One region of the Paraburkholderia sp. HC6.4b genome, then DNA from elsewhere that is predicted to be linked to it. Evidence: predicted binding sites of a transcription regulator. Region 1 holds the regulator's gene; each other region holds the start of a gene.
The links. Region 1 encodes FNR, which switches genes on or off when oxygen is low (the NO sensors DNR and NnrR bind a similar motif). Its sites were predicted from a motif close to TTGATNNNNATCAA; they were not measured.

Region 1 (6,370 bases):
CGAAATCGCATTGCAGCTCGCACACCGCTTTCATGCGACGCTGACCGGCCTGTTTTCGACGTACGTGCCACCGCGGCACGCGTTCTTCGTGATGGCCGGCACCGCCGACTACTACGCGGAGCACGAGCGTCTGCGGCACGAGCGCGCCAGCGCGCTCGAGCGGCTGTTTCGTGCCGAACTCGCGCGCGCGAACGTCGACGGTCATTGGATCGCCGCGAACGGCTACGCGAACGACGTCGTGCCGCCCTATGCGCGTCTCGCCGATCTGATCGTGCTCGGGCAGACCGATCCGACCGATCCCGAGGCGTTCGTCGCCGAACAGTTCGTCGAGCACGTCGTGCTGTCGGCCGGGCGGCCGGTGCTGCTGGTGCCGTCGGGCGGCACCTTCGCGGCGCCCGGCCGCCACGTGCTGATCGCGTGGGACGGCAGCCGCGAAGCCACCCGCGCGATCCACGACGCGCTGCCGTTCCTCGCGCACGCGTCCACAGTGACGCTGCTGACGGTTCATTCGTCGGGCGATCGTCCGCCGCGCGACACGGTTCCGGGCGACGACATCGCACTCACCGTCGCGCGTCACGGCGTCAAGATCGACGTGCGCGAACTGAGCGTCGCGGACGGCACGCCGGTCGGCGACGCGCTGCTGTCGCAGGCGGCCGACCTCGGCTGCGACATGATCGTGATGGGCGCTTACGCGCATTCGCGTCTGCACGAAGTCGTACTGGGCGGCGCGACGCGCACGATGCTCGAGTCGATGACCGTGCCGGTGCTGTTGTCGCACTGAAGTGCGCGCTTAAGGAGTCCGCCATGTTTCACCGCCTACTCGTCGCGCTCGATGGCAGCGACACCGCCTCCCGTGCGTTCGACGCCGCGCTGACCCTTGCCGCCGAATCAGGCGCCGAGCTGCAGCCGCTGTACGTGATCGACGTGCCCGTCATCGCCTACGACGCGCCCGGCTTCGACCCTTGCGTGATCCAGGACGCCTTCATCGAGGAAGGCAAGCGGATCGCGGCCGATGCCCAGAGCCGGATGACCGCGCGCGGGATCAAGGGCACGGCCCGCACCGTCGAAGCCGCGATCACCGGCGAAGACGTCGCGCATCGCATCGTCGAGGCGGCGCTCGAATGGCACGCCGACGCGATCGTGATGGGCACGCACGGCCGCCGTGGTGTTCAACGACTGATGCTCGGCAGCGTCGCCGAGCGCGTGCTGCGCAGCGCCAGCTGCCCCGTGCTGATGGTTCCCGCGCACGCGAACGGCGCGACGCGCGATCAGTCAGTCCCGGCCTGCGCCGAAAACGAACTCACCTGAGCCGCGAAAACCGGCCTGCTGCGCGGCCGCTCCGACGCGATCGCGCCACGGCTGCGCGACGCGACGCTTCAGGGCCGCGCGTGCCCGTGTTCGTCATGCCGCACGATCAGCACCGGCTTGTCGGTCGCACGCACGAGCGACTCGGCGACGCTGCCGAGCAGAAAGCGCTGCACGCCGTGGCGGCCGTGCGTTCCCATCACGATCAGATCGGCTTCGATTTCGTCGGCGACGCGCGCGAGCACCGCGGACACGCTTTCGGCGTACGCGTCGATCACCCGCACGCCGCCGGGCACCTGCGCCTCGCGCATCAGCTCGCGCGGCGCATCGAGCGCGCGGCTGGCGAATTCTTGCGCCGCGGCCGCCGGTTCCGGCTCGAAAGCCACATCGGCATTGTCCGACCACTTGCCGTGCCCTACCACGCAGCAGGCTTCGAGTGTGGCGCCCGTCAGCTTCGCGAGCTTCAGCGCCTCGGCAAAGGCGCGCTGCGCGCTGGGACTGTCGTCGAGCGCAACCAGAATTCGTGCATACATGTTGGACTCCCTGTGAAAGCGCTGGCATGAACCGAAGCGGTGCCGTCGCGTGTCCGCGCCGACAGTGTGAAGCGCGCGCCGCCGCGCGGCTTGACGCAGGTCAATGGGTCTTTATCGGCTTGTTCCGTGATTACTTGATCAACTGCATGCCTGCGACCTTCGAAGCCGTCACGTCGAAAGTAGCCGTGTACTCGCACTCGGCTACATACCCCATCGCCAGCCATGCACTAGGAATATTCCTACAACACTACCCGAACTCCTAGCGCCGCTTAAATCCCCGCCGATATATTTCTGAGATGAGGTCGCCAATACTGGTCAGTATGGACACCGCTCCGCCAGCCACCTTATCGAGAGTCTTCCTCGTCGACGATGCGACCGAGGTCCGACGCCGGCTTGCTTGCCTGATCGCGCTGATTCCCGGCATCGAAATCGTCGGCGAGTCCGCCGGCGTCGAGCACACGTTCGACGACATCGTCGCGAGTCGCGCCGATGTCGCGGTGCTGGACCCGTGCTTCTCGGGCAAGACCAATCTGCTGCTGCTCGCGGCGCTGTCGCGGGTGCGGCCGTCCATCGTCAGCATCGTGTTGACCAATCATTGCACGACGGCGTTTCGCCGAGCGTGCGAAGCGGCGGGCGCCGACTTCTGCTTCGACAAGACCTCGGAGTTCGAACTCGCCTGCCGTGCCATCGAAGCGATTGCCTATGCGCGTCGTGCGCATCCGGTCTGACCGCCAGGAGCCGAGCATGCAAGTTGCCACAGTCTGTGAACCCCGCCACGACGCGCCCCGCACTTCGCACGTCGTACCGATCCACGTCGTGCCACGCACCGCGGCCACACGCTACGCCGTGCCGCGCTGCTCCACCTGCGCGATGCGCGCGATCTGCATGCCGCCCGAGCTGACATCCGACGAACTGAGCCGACTCGACACGTTGATCGGCTCGACGCGCTCGATCAAACGCGGTGATACGCTGTATCGCGCGGGCGATGCGTTTCAAAGCCTCTACGCGATCCGCGCCGGATCGTTCAAGACCGTGGTCATGCATCGCGACGGCCGCGAGCACGTGACCGGCTTCCAGATCGCCGGCGACTCGCTCGGCCTCGACGGCATCGGCGAGGGCAAGCAGAATTGCGATGCGATCGCGCTCGAAGACAGCGTCGTGTGCATCATTCCGTTCGCGCAGCTCGAGGCGATCTGTCGCGAGATGAAGCCGATGCAGCATCACATCTACCAGATGATGAGCAGCGAGATCGTGCGCGAGTCGAGCCAGATGATGCTGCTCGGCACGATGACCGCCGAACAGCGCGTCGCGACGTTTCTGCTGAACCTGTCGAAGCGCTTCAAGGCGCGCGGCTTTTCCGCGGCGGAGTTTCATTTGCGCATGACCCGCGAGGAAATCGGCTGCTTTCTGGGCATGAAGCTCGAAACGGTGAGCCGGATGTTCTCGAAGTTCCAGCGCGAGCGCCTCGTCAAGGCGAACGGCAAAACGATCCGCATCGAAGACGCGGAAGGACTGGCTCGGGTTTGAACGCCGACGCGTCGCTCGCCTCACGTTCGTTCGCGGGACATGCGGGGTGGAACAAGCGCTCCCGAACTGATATAACTCGGTGCGTTGCGGTGCGCGACCTTGCGTGACCACCCGGAGGAGCGATGGATCTGTCGAGCGGCGAGTCTTCCTGCTTCACCGGTGCGGCGTCCGTGTCGGATGTGCCCGTCGAGGATCGCTATTTCATGTTGATCGATGCGGTTCAGGACTATGCGATCTTCATGCTCGACGTGTCCGGCCGCGTGACCAGCTGGAATCCCGGCGCACAGCGCATCAAGGGCTACACGCCCGAAGAAATCATCGGCCAGCATTTCTCGAAGTTCTATACCCCGGAAGACATCGCGGCCGGCAAGCCCGCCCGCGAACTGGAAATCGCCGCAGCCGTAGGCCGCACCGAGGACGAAGGCTGGCGCGTACGTCGCGACGGCTCGCGTTTCTGGGCCAACGTGGTCGTTTCCGCCGTGCACGACGCGTCGGGCGCGCTGCTCGGCTTCGCCAAGATCACGCGCGACCTGACCGAACGTATGCGCCTCGCGGAACTCGAACGCGCGAATCAGGTATCCACGCACGTGCAGATCGCCCGCGAAAACGAGCAAAAACGTATGGCGCGCGAACTGCACGACGATCTCGGCCAACGGCTGACCGCGCTGAAAATGAGCGTCGCGCTGCTCGAAGCGAAGCTGAAAAGCCAGGCCGACACCGAGCCGCTGGCCGCGCAGACGCATGAACTGCAAAAGCAGATCGACTGGATGGCCGCTTCGCTGCGGCGTATCGCCGCCGATCTGCGGCCCCCGCTGCTCGACGACCTCGGGCTCGCCGCCGCGCTCGACTGGCTGGCCGAAGACTTCACGAAACGCTACGACGTGCGCTCGAGCGTGCATCTCGAACCGGCCGAGCCGGTGTGCGGCGAATTCGCGGCGACGGCGCTGTTTCGCATCGTTCAGGAGGCGTTGACGAACGTCGCGCGGCACGCCAAGGCCAGCTGCGTACGCATCGACATGACCTGCGCGGGCCCCATCGTATCGCTCGATATCGAGGATGACGGCGTGGGTGTCGCGCTGGATCGGTCGCAGGGAACAGATTCATTCGGTTTGCTCGGCATTCGCGAACGCGTGCGGCAGTTGCGCGGCAACGTGTCGTTCACCAGCTCGCCGGGCCATGGCTTCGGGATCTCGATCCAGATACCGGCCGACGCGCTCGCGTAATGTTCACGCGCTGCCGCGCCCCGCTGTCGCGGGTTACTCTGCGGGCGCATCCTCGGTGCTTGGCTCGCGCATGAGCAGCACCGGACAGGTCGAGAAACGCAGCACCCGCTCCGCCACGCTGCCGATCACGAGGCGCCGCACGCCGCGTCGCCCATGCGTGCCTAGCACAAGCAGATCGGCGTGGATCTGCTCGCCGTGGCGCAGCACGATCGCGGCGACGTCGTCGGACAGGCTCTCCGACTCGATCATTTCAGGGCGGCAAGGCACATCGGCGGCGGCGCAGGCCTGTTCGGCCTCCTCCAGCACCAATTGGCCGTCCTGGCGCAAGGCTTCGACGAGCGTGAGCGGGTCGTAATAGCCGGCATAGGAAAAGAGCGGCGTCTTGTCGACCACATAAACCGGATGCACGACGCCCTTCGTCAACGCGGCGAGATTCACCGCTTCTTTCAGCGCGCGTTTCGAGAAAGCACTGCCGTCTAGCGCGACGAGGATATGTTGGTACATGCCGATTCTCCACTGAGGTTGGATTTGTCAACGCGCGTGGCGCGCTCCCGCTACAGATAAAAGGGCCCGCCCGGACTGCCCGGATACGGCTCCCGCCACTCGCCGTGCGGCACGTCGTCCGCCCGCAATGACGACGCGCCGCGCGGACACACGAGCACGGGACACGCCGCGTCGCGCAGCGTGCGCGACGTCACGTGCCCCGGCAACGGGTGCGGCGCGCCGCGCATGCCGTGCGAACCCATCACGATCAGGTCCGCGTGCCAGCGTTGCGCTTCGTCCAGAATCGCGCTCGACGCATCGCCGGAATCATCGTCGAACTCGAGCAACGCGGTTTCGGCCGCGCGCCGGCTTTGTTCGAGCATCGCCGCGCCGCGCCGCAAGACATCGATTCGATGCTGCGACACGACTTCGAACGGTAACCATTCGCACCACGCGAAGCGGTCGTCGGCCGCGTAGACGACCTTGATGCGTGCGTCGGGCGGCGCTACCGCGAGCGCGGTGCGCAGCGCGTCGAGCGCGGTGTCGCTGCCATCGATCGCGACCAGCACGCGGCTCACCGCCGAGGCATCGCTCGCGTCGGTCGACCTCGCCGGCATGTACAGCACCGGACGCCCGATCGACGCGACCAGTTCCTCGGGATCGATACGGCTGTCCCAGCGATGTTCACGCGGATGCGCGGCCACCGCGACCAGATCCGCGTCCCATTGCGTCGCCGTGTGGGCGAGCGCTTCGGCCGCGCCCTGATGCAGCGCGGTGAGATCGACGATCTCGGCGTCGGTCGCCGCGACGACGCCGTGCAACGCGATCACCGCGTCGCGCAGCGCGGCCTGCGCGCCGTGCAGCATCGCGCGATGCGCCTCGCACCAGTCCGGATAGCTGAGCATCAGCGTCGGATAAAGCGCGGCAGGATTGCAAACGATATCGACGAGACGAAAGCGCGCATCCGCCGCGACCAACTGCCGGGCGACGCGCGTGCCGAGCGGCAGTCCGCTGCCGCCCGCGGACGCGATCATCACGCGGTGGAAGGTGTTGCGCCCGGCAGCAGTGTTCATCGGCTCTCCTCGGATCGTCGCACCGCGAGGCGGCGCGTCAAGCGCGTCGCTTCACACCTCGGCCCGTGACGGGGACGCCAACGGTTCGCGCTTACATGATGAACGCCGACGCGGCGCGCGGCTTGATCTGTATCAAGCGCGAACGGCTCGCTAGCGGATCACGGGCGGACCGCGAGCACGGCCGCGCCGGTCAGGTTGCCGTTGCGCAGATCGTCGAGCGCGCGGT
Region 2 (6,370 bases), on a different contig from region 1:
GACGGCACGCCGCTCACCATCGACCTGCGGCCAATGCCCGGCGCCCCGTTGTCGCGCTGGCTGCCGCTCGTGCTGACGCTGCAGCTGCTCGTGCTCGCGGCCTGCTGCTGGCTGGCGGTACGGCTCGCGACGCGCCCGCTCAATCAGCTCGCAGTCGCGGCCGACACGCTCGGCCCCGACCTGAAGGCCGCGCGTCTGCGCGAAGCCGGTCCGTCCGAAGTGGCGCGCGCCGCGCGCGCGTTCAACGCGATGCAGGACCGGATCGCCACGTACATGACCGAGCGCATGCAGATTCTCGCGGCGATTTCGCACGATTTGCAGACGCCGATCACGCGCATGCGTCTGCGTGTCGACACGATGGACAACGACAGCGAGGCCGCAAAGCTGCGCCAGGATCTGCAGGAAATGGAGGCGCTGGTCAAGGAAGGGGTCACCTATGCGCGCACGATGCATGGCACGACCGAGGTGCCGCGCCGCATCGATCCCGATGCACTGTTCGACAGCCTGGTGTGCGATTACGTCGACGCGGGTCAGCAAGTGTCACTGCAGGGCCATTTCGGCCAGTCGCTGACGATGCGTCCGCAGGCGTTGAAGCGCATCGTTGGCAATCTGGTCGATAACGCGCTGAGGTACGGCGGCGCCGCGCAGATCGATATCGGGGCGTTGCACGATGGCGAGGCTACCGTGTCGGTGCTCGATCGCGGTCCCGGCATTCCGGTCGAGTCGCTGGAGACGGTGTTCGAGCCGTTCGTGCGGCTCGAAGGGTCGCGCAATCGTCAAACGGGCGGCACGGGGCTGGGGCTCGCGATTGCGCGACAACTCGCGCTCGCGATGGACGCGACGCTCACGCTGCACAACCGCGTCGGCGGCGGTCTCGAAGCGCGGCTGACGTTGAGGAAGTTGCGCGAATCATAGTTGGACCTCTTGCGGCGCGGACACGCAGACGATTCCGTCAGAAAAATTCACAAAGCCCGCCATTACGAAATCGTCATCGGGTTTGGACTATTAATGACCCCCGCGCGCCATTTCGAGCTGTGGCTCTGGTGCTTCTCAGTAGTTCTGAACGACCACCGGTTCAGCTCGCTTCTGCGATTCCCCATCATTTGAGAAAACCGCGACGATGATGCGGCAGGTCGCATGATTGTTAAATCATCGACATTCAAAGCGACTTTTCGATGCGAGCGATTCAGATGCGTGGTGAATTGTTAATTCGCAAATTCAACCAGATTCGGCAACGCAGCATCGATGGATTCGATCGCATCGCGAGCCACAGTCCGTTACCTTGTCTTCGATAAATTGACAAACGCCAATGGACAGACCATTCTTTTCGTGTGGTGGTTGCAGAGTAGCGCGGCTGATCAACAGCAAGATTGGCCGAGAGACACGTTTCGTTCGAATCTGATTAAAGATCCTTGTTAAAAAGGTAACTAAAAGGAATCCGAATGGCGTCCACTCCACAAAAGATGTCAAAAATGCAACTCACCGGGATGGTGGTGGGCGGCATGGTCGGAGCCGGGATCTTTTCCCTGCCGCGCACTTTTGCCAATGCCACCGGTCCGGTGGGTGCCGTGATTGCCTGGCTGATTGCGGGCACGGGCATGTATATGCTGGCGCGCGTATTTCAGGCGCTGGCCGAACGCAAGCCCGAACTGGACGCCGGCGTGTTTGCGTATGCGAAAGCGGGCTTTGGCGATTATCCGGGCTTTCTCTCCGCATTTGGCTATTGGATCGGTAGCTGTATCGGCAACGTTTCTTACTGGGTGCTGATCAAGTCGACACTCGGCGCGTTTTTTCCCGTGTTCGGCGATGGCAATACGGTCGTCGCGATCGTCGTTGCATCGATCGGCATCTGGCTATTTCATTTCATGATCCTGAAGGGCGTGCAGCAGGCGGCCTTCATCAACAGTATCGTCACGGTCGCCAAGATCATTCCGATTCTGGTGTTCATCTTGATCCTGATCTTCGGCTTCCGGTTGGACCTGTTCCAGGCCAACCTCTACGGCGGAGGACTCGAAGGCAATATCCTCGAGCAGGTGCGGGCCACGATGCTGGTCACGGTGTTCGTGTTCATCGGTATCGAAGGGGCGAGCGTTTATTCCCGTTATGCGAAGAAGCGTTCCGATGTCGGCCAGTCGACGATTCTCGGCTTCGTCGTCGTGACCTCGCTGATGGTGCTCGTGACGATGCTGCCTTACGCAGTGCTCCAGCGCGCCGACATCGCGGCCATGCGGCAGCCGTCGATGGCGGCGGTGCTCGAAGCGGTGGTCGGTCATTGGGGCGCGGTTTTCGTCAGCATAGGTTTGCTGATTTCGGTACTGGGCGCTTATCTCGCCTGGTCGCTGATCTGCGCCGAAGTGTTGTTCACGGCGGCAAAGACTGAAGACATGCCCGCCGTATTCGCGAGGGAAAACGCCAACAAGGTACCTGCCAATGCATTGTGGCTGACCAACATCGTGGTGCAGCTGCTCGTCATCAGCACCTACTTCTCGCGCGATGCGTTCGCGCTGATGCTGAATCTGACGAGCGCGATGTCGTTGATTCCGTACCTCTTCGTCGCGGTGTTCGGCTGCATGAACGCGAATCGCGGCGACGGTTACGACGTGCGCGCCGACGAGCGCCGGCGTGACTTCATCATGGCCGCAATCGCCTCGATCTATACGGTCTTCATGATCTGGGCGGGTGGCCTGAAATTCATTCTGCTTTCCGCCGTGCTGTATGCGCCAGGAACGGCGCTTTATATCTGGGCTCGGCGCGAGCAGAACAAGAATGTCTTCATCGTTTCCGACTGGATCATTTTTATCGTTGCGATCATTGGCGCGATCATCGGCATCTATGGCCTCGTAACCGGAAGGATCGCGATTTAGCTTTAATGAAATCCGATTGAACAGAGCGGGCCAACATTGGCATTCAGGAGATCATCATGGCGAACACGGACGCGAAAGCGGGTGAATTGGGTGTCTACTCGGAAGTCGGGCAGCTGCGCAAAGTGATGGTCTGCGCACCGGGGCTCGCGCATCAGCGTCTTACCCCGAGCAATTGCGATGAACTGCTGTTCGACGACGTACTGTGGGTCGAGAACGCGAAGCGCGACCACTTCGACTTCGTCACGAAGATGCGCGACCGCGGCGTCGAAGTGGTGGAGATGCACAATCTGCTCGCCGAAACGGTCGCGGTGCCCGAAGGCAAGAAGTGGATTCTCGACAACCAGGTGGTGCCGAATCAGGTCGGCCTCGGCTTTATCGATGAATTGAGAAGCTATCTGGAAGGGCTCGACAATCGCAAGCTGGCCGAAACGCTGATTGGTGGGCTATCCACTCACGACTTCCCGGAAGCGCACGGCGGCAAGGCGCTGGAGGTCGCGAAAGAAGCGGCGGGCGGCACCGAATATCTGCTGCCGCCGCTGCCGAACACGCTGTACACGCGTGACACGACGTGCTGGATCTATGGCGGCGTCACGCTGAATGCGCTGTACTGGCCGGCCCGCCACGAGGAGACGATCCTGACCACGGCGATCTACAAGTTCCACCCCGATTTCGCGGGCAAGGTCAACGTGTGGTGGGGCGACCCGACTCAGGACCACGGTCTCGCCACGCTGGAAGGCGGCGATGTGATGCCGATCGGCAAGGGCGTCGTGCTGATCGGCATGAGCGAGCGCACCTCGCGGCAGGCCATCAGTCAACTGGCTGCAATGCTGTTCAAGAAGGGCGCGGCCGAGCGCGTGATCGTCGCGGCGATGCCGAAGATTCGCGCGGCAATGCACCTCGATACCGTGTTCACGTTCGCCGATCGCGATTGCGTACTGGTCGCCCCGGACTTCATGGCGAAGACGCGCACCTATTCGTATCGGCCGAGCAGCCATCCGAGCGGCGTCGAGTTGCACGCCGAAAACAAGCCGTTCACCGACGTCGTCGCCGAGGCGCTCGGGCTGAAGCATCTGCGCGTGGTCGAGGCGGGCGGCAGCGACTATCAACGCGAGCGCACGCAGTGGGATAGCGGTGCGAACCTCGTGTGCGCGTCCCCGGGCGTCGTCTATGCATACGACCGCAACACGTACACGAACACGCTGTTGCGCAAGCAGGGCATCGAGGTGATTACGATCGTCGGTGCGGAGCTGGGCCGTGGACGTGGCGGCGGTCACTGCATGACCTGCCCGATCATCCGCGATGCGGTCGACTATTGATCAGTCAAGCGAATCAATCTGGCCGGTGACTGGCAAAGTGTCGCCCGCTCGCTGAAGTGGCGAGCGGGCGACAGCGCCGCGTGCGCTTGCGCCGCCGCCAGGAACGGCGCGATCCGTCCAGACGATCGACGCGACGAATCGAATCGCCCCGCTAATCGCCGGGTTGACGCACGCGGTCGTGGTGGGCAGGTCCGGCTTGAAGTCGAACTTCCTTTTACTATACTTTTTAACGACTTCGCGCCTGAATTATCGAATTTGATATCTCGCGATTTGCAAGGATTACATTCGATAGACCAGCGATCGCTGCAATGAAGTTCGAGTTAATGAATCTGCGAGTAGCTGGACGATCACTTTTCACGTCAATCGCGTGAATGCTCGGAGCTTTCATCCACCGCACGGAGGTTCGAATATGAATAATCGCTTTGTTGCGCAACTCGTCGCCTTGTCGTTTGCCGGTATGTCCGCGCTCGCGATTGCGGCTGGGCCCATGAAGGACCAGGGCGGCGGCCAGATGGCCGGTACGGGCCGTCAGCAGGTGATGCCGACGATTCCGCACCGTGACTGGCATAAAGGTCAACGTGTGCCGGCCGAATACCGTAACTACAACTTCATGATGGACGACTGGCGCGGACATGGCCTCAATGCGCCGCCGCGCGGGCACAAATGGCTGGGTGTCAATGGCGACTATGTGCTCGTAACGACGAACAACTGGACCATTTCAGACATTGTCGCCGGAACGCAGTAATGCTTCCTCGTGGTGCCCGGGCTATCCGGCGACCAGTTTTAGCGCCGGAACCTGGGCCATTCATCGACACGACATGATTTCGTCATTTTCGCGTCGATTTAATGCTGCGTGTCGTATAGCCGGTCGGGAACGAACAATGCAGTCACGCCGCTCAAAAAGAACACCGCGCCGACCACGAGAAAGCCAAGTCCGATCGAGAACTGCGTCGCGATAAAACCGATGACGATCGGCGCCGCCCCCGAACAGAAGCGCCCGAGATTATACGAGCCGCCCACCGCGGTGCCGCGCACCGACGTCGCAAAACTCTCCGACATGAATGTGCCGATCGTGCCGAGTGGCACGCCGTACAGAAAGCCGAAGACAAGCATCAGCGTGGAAATGTTGTCGTGGGTGTGCCAGAAAATGATCACGGGCAGAAAGAGTGCCGCACCGATACAGCCGAGCACGTACACGCCGCGCCGGCTCCAGCGGTCACCGAGCCAGCCCGCGAAGATCTTGCCGATGAAGGCGACCACGTATGTGCCGATCATATAGCCGGTCAGCGAGCTGAACTTGATGTGCAATTCCTTCTCGAGATACGTCGGCAGCCAGTTGTTCAGGCCGTAAAAGCCGGACAGCACGAAGGTCGACGCGAAGGTCCACAGGATGAACATCGTGCGCGCCTGGCGGTCGCGGAAAATCTGCGCGTAGCGATTGTCGACGAGCCGCGTTTTGCTCGCACGGTCGGCAGCCCGGCTCGCGAGCCATGCCGCCGGTTCGGGCACCGCGAACTTGATCGCGAATGCGAGCAGCACCGGCACGGCAGACACGTAGTACAGCGTGCGCCAGCCGTACTGCGGCAGGATCCAGTTGCTGAGTGCGATCACGACGATATAGCCGGCCGAAATGCCGGTTTGCAGCATGCCGAGTACCAGCGAGCGCCGTTCGGTCGGCACATATTCGGCTACGAGCGTGGTGACCAGCACCATGCAGCCAATGCCGAGCGAACTGATAAAGCGCACCGCCGCGAATTCGACGAAGCTGTGCGTGAACCCGAGCATCCCCGCGCCGAGCGAGAACAGCGCGAGCGCCCATGCGATGACCCGCACGCGGCCGAGACGATCGCTCGCCCAGCCGCCGACAATGCCGCCGATCGCCATGCCGAGCAAGGTCAGACTGCCGAGCGCGCCCGCTTCGACATTGGTCAGCCCGAAGTCGTCCTTGATGCGCGACAGGGTGAGGCCGTACATCATCACGTCGGCGCCATCGGCGATCAGCGCGAGGTAGGCGAGCACGAAGACCAGCACCCAGCGGCCTTGCGAGACGGCGGAATGGGTCACCGCTCGATAGTTTTGCAGGTCGGATGGTGTTTTCATGAACGGGCGGCGCAAGCGGGGGATGCCGTATTCTGCTTGAGCAGAGCGGGGACGAGGAAGGCGCCGATCAGGAGGCCTATGCTTTCATGA
Region 3 (6,370 bases), on a different contig from region 1:
AATAGCCGTCTGCGAGTCGTGCAGAGGCATCGAGTTCTCAATGACACAGGATTCGTAGCCCTAAGCCTGACAGGTGGATGGCTGAATCAAGGAGAGCGAAGTTGAAGGAGAAGTCGATGGGTATGGCGGACAGGTCTTTGCGTTTGGTGGTCGAAAAATGGCTTGGGCCGACTCCGACGATGCCGGTTCGGGTAACCCGGTTTGGTCGCATGCCCTCGAGTCAACGACGCTATGTGTGCGTCGAGGCATTGCGGCCAGCAGGCGCGTTGGCAATTTATTTCTTCCTTCACGCTGACCGTACGTGGTGCGTGTTTCCGCCTGAGGTCGAGCGTCCGGCGATGAGCGTTAATGACATGCATCGTTATCGCGGTAATCCCTGGGCTTTTTAACGACAGCCTCGTCTGCACGTACAGTGCGTGACGTGCCGCGAGAAGCGCACGATCGTCGCCGGCATGACGCTGCGCAGGCGTCACGTAACGGATGCCGCTATGACGATGCTCGAAGTTGTACCACTGCACGAAGCCGGCAGCCCAGTTGCGAGCAGCGTTCAGGTCCTCGAAGCCTGTGACCGGAAACTCCGGCCGGTACTTCGCGGTTCGGAACAGCGCTTCGGCGTAGGCGTTGTCGTCGCTGACACGGGGGCGTGAGTACGACGGCTTGACACCCAGCCAGTGGAGCATCGCCAGCACGGTCGTGGCCTTGAGCGTCGCACCGTTATCGCCGTGCAGCACCGGCCGGGTCTCAAGGACGGCAATGCCTTCGGAGAGCGCCGTACGACGCACGAGATGAGCAGCGTGTTCGGCTGCGTCGCTGTCGTGCACCTCCCAGCCGACAATCTTGCGGCTATACAGGTCCAGGATCAGGTACAGGTGGAACCATCGACCTGTTACCGTTGCCGGCAGAAACGTCATGTCCCAGCACCACACCTGGCGCGGCGCCGTTGCGACGTGCGTGGTCGGCGGCCGGGCGCTCGAAGGCGTTCTGGCACGACCACGGCGCGTCATCTGCCCATGCTCGCGCAGCACGCGCGCAAAGGTCGATTCGCTGGCGATGTACACGCCTTCGTCAGCCAGCATCGGCACGATACGCGCCGGTGGCATGTCGGCAAAGCGTGGCTCGTTGGCTACGCGCAGCACGTTTGCCCGCTCCTGCGGGCTCAGGGTGTGCGCGGGCAGTGGGCGCATCGCGCCGGGCCTGGCGTCGCCCTTGACGAGCCCCTGATGGGCCTTCCAGCGTTGCAGCGTTCGCACATCGATTCCGGCGACCTCGCAGGCCAGACGCAACCGTGCGCCAGCCCGATTGGCCGATTCGATTTCCCGGGCCAGCCGCTGGCGATCCTCGAGGCCGATCATTCGTCCTCGCCCTTGTCCGTGTTGAAGATCGCCGCGACTTTTTTTGACAGTACCAGCAGCGCTGCTGTCTCAGCCAGCGCCTTCTCCTTGCGCCGCAGTTCGCGTTCCAGTTCGTTGATGCGGCGCTGATCCTGCTTCGTCTGCTGCGGGCTCGTGCGGGCTTCTTCGGGCTCGGCCAGCGCCTGCGTGGCCGCTTGCCGCCACTGCGCCAGTTCCTGCGGATACACGCCATGCTCGCGGCACCACGCATTGCGCGCCGTCTCGTCCATCGCTGCCGTGTTCAACACCGCCTCGAAACGCGCGGCCGCTGTCCATGCCCGCTCGCGAGCGGGCATGGACAGCGCATCACTGCGCCAGCGCTCCAGCGTCTGCGCGCCAACACCGATCTCTCGCGCAACCTTTTCCACTGATGCGCTCTCCGGCGGCAGCAACCGCGCCACCGCTCTGTCCTTGAATGTCTTTCCGTAACGCGCCAACTTGTTCTCTCTTTATCGCCCCCAGATTCCAATTTTATCCAGGCGACAACCATTGTGACGCGGGGGGATTAGACGGCGGCCGAAGGTCTGAAAAGTCCTTCGAAGCACTTTCATGGTAGATATCAATAACGACTGCGATCGCAAAGTTAACCGATAGTTGACCTTTCTAGAGGTAAAGCGATAGCTTGTCTCTTGCATCAACTATCGCTTAATTCCTCACCCGCACACACCGAAACCCCGCATACACATACTGATAATGCGGCTGAAACCAGTTGCGAAATTCCGGCCGCAGCATGCACAGCGCGGTACGCGCCGAGCCGCCCTTCAGCACGTAGTGCTGCCCATCGAAGAAGTTGGCCGAATAGCCGGGATAGAACGGAAACGCTTCGAAGCCCGGCAGCGCTTCGAAAAGCGTCGAGGTCCATTCCCAGCCGTTGCCGAACTGACCTTCCGCGCCGAACGTGCTGACGTTGTCCGGATGCGCGTCGACGGGCCGTGGATCCCAACTGCGGAAATCGAAGTTCCCCGACGCCGCTTGCGGCGCACCGTGCGCCGCGCGTTGCCATTGCGCCTCGGTCGGCAGGGTTTTGCCGGCCCAGCGCGCGTAGGCGCTCGCTTCGGCGTGGCTCACGTAGACGGGCCAGTCGAGCGGCAAGGGCACGTCGTCGAACATCGTGCGCAGCGTCCATGCCGGGCGACCGTCTTGCGCCGTGGGTTGCGACCAGCCAGCGGGATGCTCGATGCGCTCCGCTTCCTTCCATGCCCAGTCCTTCGGCGACCACCACTTCGGCTCGCGATAACCGCCGTCTTCGATGAACTCGAGGAACGCACCGTTCGTGACCATGTATCGATCGATCTCGAACGCGGGCACGTCCACGCTCATTTCGCCGAACTCATTATCCCAGCCGAAGCGGCCGGCCTCGCGCGGCATGCCGAGCACGGCCGTGCCGGCCGGCACGCTAACCATCGACGACAACGCGTCGCGCTGCTCATCGCTCGTCACCACCGGCTCGCGCAACGCGGTGTTCTTCTGCGCGAGAGGCAACTGATGGAGCATGTACGCGAGCGTTTCCGCATGCATCAACCGATGCTCGATCGCGACGTTCAGCAGTTGCACGGCCGCCTTGTCGTGCGCCGCGCTGCCGAGTTCGTCGAGCGCGGTGTCGATCTGCCGGCGCGCGCGCGTCGCATACTCGCGCACGGCGGCGAGCGACGGCCAATCGCCGGGTTGATCGGTGGGAAAGCCGCCGTCTACCGGATCGATGCCGAAGGCGAACAACTGGTCGAGTTCCGGCGCGAAAGCCGGCAGATCGAACAGACGCTGGTCGAGCAGATTGCGATCGAACGCTTCGAGATGGCCGATGTAGAACACGACGCGGTGACGCTCGCGGATCGGCCGTTCATAGAGGTAGTCGGGTTTGACGATCGCAAACAGGTCGTCGGTGACTTGACGCGCGTCGAGCAGGCGCTGCACGAGCGGATGATGCGGGACAGGGTCGCGATTCATTGGGGCCGGGTCTCCATGCAACACGGTTGCCGTAGGGGGACGGTCTGAAAACTCTACCCGCTCGCAGGCGGCGTGCCAAGACTAACAGCGCGACCGTCCAGGCCACTCTGGCCGCTAGATCTGCCGCAAGCCTTGGAGATCGACGATGTGAATGTGCTTGCCCCGCGTGTCGATCAGGCCGCGTTTTTGAAATCTTGACAGGGTACGGCTGACCGTTTCGAGCGTCATGCCGAGGTAGCTACCCATGTCCTCGCGCGTCATTCGCAGATTGAATTCCGACCACGAGTAGCCGCGCTGCGCATTGCGCTGTGACACGTCCAGCAGGAAGGCGGCGACGCGTTCGTCGGCGGACAGCGAGCCGAGCACCATCATCTGCGCGGCTTCGCTGACGATCTGCGCGCCCAGTAGCTTGTGCATGCGTTCCTGGATCGAACTGATTTCGCGACACAGCAGCTTCAGCGCGCTATAGGGAACGATGCACACCGTGCTGTCTTCCAGCGCGACGGCGCTGCACGCATGGAGGTCCGCGCTGATGCCGTCGAGCCCGAGCGGCTCGCCGGCCAGACGCAGCCCGGTGACCTGTTCGCGGCCGTCGCGGTGGACCATCACGGTCTTCATCGAGCCGGAGCGCACCGCGTAGATATTGTCGAAGCGGTCGCCGCTGCGATACAGCGCTTCGCCGCGCGGCACCGAGCGCGCCGAACAGATCAGCGTTTCGAGCTTCGGCAGTTCCTCCGCCGACAGCCCCTGCGGCATGCAGATCTCACGCATCGAACAGCTGGAGCAGCGCGCGGCGGTACGTGCGGCTGCGCGTGCCGCCACGGCCTCGCGGTTGCCGGCGGAGCGGGTCGAGGAACGGGTCACAGCAGTAGGATTCAGCATGTTCGATTATTGGTAGTGGTGAAATTGTCCCACCCGCTATGACCCGCAACTGGCGGCAAAGTGACGCGTTCGCTGCTCGGCAGTCCGAGCAACGGCGGTGCTCTGACGAAGGTGAGAAGGTGAGCCGCCGCGGCCTATATCGACGTCGCCCGTCGACGGGTAGCGTGGCTCGATTCCGGCAAGGCAGGGCGTGGCGTGCCGCCCCGCGCCTGATGAAAGAGTCAGGCGGGTTCCTTGTCGGTGCCCGCGGCGGACGGTACCAGCAGAACCGGAAGAGTGGCCTGGCGCACGCAGCGTTCAGCGACGCTGCCGAGAATCAGCCGCTGAAAGCCACGCCGGCCGTGCGTGCCCATCACGAGCAGGTCGGCGTTGAATTCAGCGGCGGCCTGCAGCACGATCTCGGCGACATCGCCGAGCGACAAAGCCTCGGAGACCGCCGGGTCGCCCTTCACACCTTGCTCGGCCATCGCTTTCGAAAACTCGGCACGCAGCTCCTGGCCTTCCTCGATCAGGCGGTTGCGCAGGATCGACGGGTCGTAGCCGGGCGCCTCAAAGTACATCGGCGTGTTTTCGACGACATAAAATGGCCGCAACACCGCGCCATTCGATTTGGCGAGATCGAGCGCCGCTTCGAACGCACGGCGCGAGGTATTGCTGCCGTCGACCGCTACAAGGATGCGAGTGTACATATCGGCTCCGAGTCAAAAATGCGTCTGCCACATTGCTAACCGCGGCAGGTTTATTGATCTTTTATACCAATGAAGCTTAGATGATTGCCCGAAAAGATGCACCGGACCAGGATGTAAATCAAACACTGGCCAAATATTCCGGCGCGGCGCGGACAAAATGGCGGACGCGGCGGCGTGCGCGAAGCAGCCTGGCATGCTTACAACCCGTAGAACTTTGCTGAAGCCGAAACAGGGTTGGCCTTACAATCAAGCCATATTCAGACAAGCTGGCCAGTCCGCTGATGAACGATCGAAAAACCAAGGGCTTACCCGACCAGATCTACGGCGACATTCTCAACCGCATCCTCGAAGGCGAGTACAAGGAAGGCGAGCGATTGCCGACCGAGCACGCGCTGGCGGAGCGTTTCGCCACGTCCCGACCGACCGTGCGCGAAGCGCTCGCGCGATTGCGGGCCGACGGCATCATCTCGACGCGGCACGGCTCTGGCACGACCGTCGCGCGGCGCCCCGATCCGGACGTACGCCGCTTCGCGCCGCTCGAAACGCTGTCCGATATCCGCCGCTGCTATGAGTTTCGCATCGTGACCGAGGCGGGCGCGGCCGCGCAGGCAGCGCTGAAGGCCGACGCCGACGACATCGCCGCGATCCAGCACGCGTGGGACGAGCTCGAGCGCATCATCGAGGCGCAGGGGATCGGCGCGAAGGATGACTTCCTGTTTCATCAGGCGGTCGCGCGCGCGTCGAAGAATCCGTTTTTCATCACGGTGATGTCGTTCATCGAGGAGCAGATCCTGTTCAGCATGAACCTGTCGCGCAATCTGTCGCTCGTCAAGACGGTGGAGCGGCAGCGGCTGGTGCAGGCCGAACACATGGCGGTGCTCGACGCAATCCGCCGCAAGGACGCGGCGGGCGCAGGGGCCGCAATGCGCGCGCATCTCGAGAACGCGCTGGAACGGATGTTCGGTTCCTGAGTCCGCGCGCGGGTGAAGGCGTCGCGACTTTTGTCAGGCCGCGCTTCGGCGCGGCTCAAGCAGCGACGGCGACCGGCCCGAACAGCGAGGTCAGCGTTTTCGCGCTCACCGCGACGTCGAGCGCGACGGCCCGCTCGATGCCAATCTGCAGCGGCGGCCCGAGCCGGCTGATGTCGAGGCCGGCTCGGCGCAGCATCCTCTCGATCGGCGTGGTGGTCACCGTGACGTAATGCGTGATGCCCATGTGCTGCGCGAAGCACATCACTTCCTGAATTGCGCGGATTGTCATATCCGTGAAACCAAACGACTGTTCCTCACCGCCGGTCTCGATCGCCCAGCGGCTCAGTTCCCAGATATGTCGCCCGACCGGCGCGGCCGCGCCATGCAGTAGCTGCGGGAAGGTGTCTTTCAGCATGTTCGGACCTTCGGTCGGCATCAGGCGCCAACAGCCGCGCAACCGTTCGTCTTCGCCCTGAATCAGCATGTAGTACGG

Region 2: HDG34_RS19490 (basic amino acid/polyamine antiporter) is a predicted target of FNR. The motif match lies at 1,297-1,310, and genes of this name have one in related genera.
Region 3: HDG34_RS25835 (universal stress protein) is a predicted target of FNR. The motif match lies at 5,015-5,028, and genes of this name have one in related genera.

What each region holds. Positions count from the first base shown of each region.
Region 1 covers NZ_JACHDC010000031.1:29,401-35,770, reverse strand. The annotation lists gene HDG34_RS35580 (universal stress protein) at 1-781, shown strand, start outside; gene HDG34_RS35575 (universal stress protein) at 805-1,308, shown strand; gene HDG34_RS35570 (universal stress protein) at 1,377-1,838, opposite strand; gene HDG34_RS35565 (response regulator) at 2,159-2,566, shown strand; gene fnr (fumarate/nitrate reduction transcriptional regulator Fnr) at 2,583-3,365, shown strand; gene HDG34_RS35555 (PAS domain S-box protein) at 3,488-4,588, shown strand; gene HDG34_RS35550 (universal stress protein) at 4,622-5,092, opposite strand; gene HDG34_RS35545 (universal stress protein) at 5,143-6,144, opposite strand; gene HDG34_RS35540 (zinc-dependent alcohol dehydrogenase family protein) at 6,303-6,370, opposite strand, start outside.
Region 2 covers NZ_JACHDC010000012.1:136,265-142,634, reverse strand. The annotation lists gene HDG34_RS19495 (ATP-binding protein) at 1-915, shown strand, start outside; gene HDG34_RS19490 (basic amino acid/polyamine antiporter) at 1,443-2,864, shown strand; gene arcA (arginine deiminase) at 2,921-4,180, shown strand; gene HDG34_RS19480 (RcnB family protein) at 4,590-4,925, shown strand; gene HDG34_RS19475 (MFS transporter) at 5,024-6,280, opposite strand; gene HDG34_RS19470 (GAF domain-containing protein) at 6,277-6,370, opposite strand, start outside.
Region 3 covers NZ_JACHDC010000018.1:83,683-90,052, forward strand. The annotation lists partial or broken gene HDG34_RS25820 (IS3 family transposase) at 396-1,828, opposite strand; gene HDG34_RS25825 (SUMF1/EgtB/PvdO family nonheme iron enzyme) at 2,037-3,335, opposite strand; gene HDG34_RS25830 (helix-turn-helix domain-containing protein) at 3,450-4,217, opposite strand; gene HDG34_RS25835 (universal stress protein) at 4,439-4,906, opposite strand; gene HDG34_RS25840 (FadR/GntR family transcriptional regulator) at 5,188-5,877, shown strand; gene HDG34_RS25845 (acyl-homoserine-lactone synthase) at 5,933-6,370, opposite strand, start outside.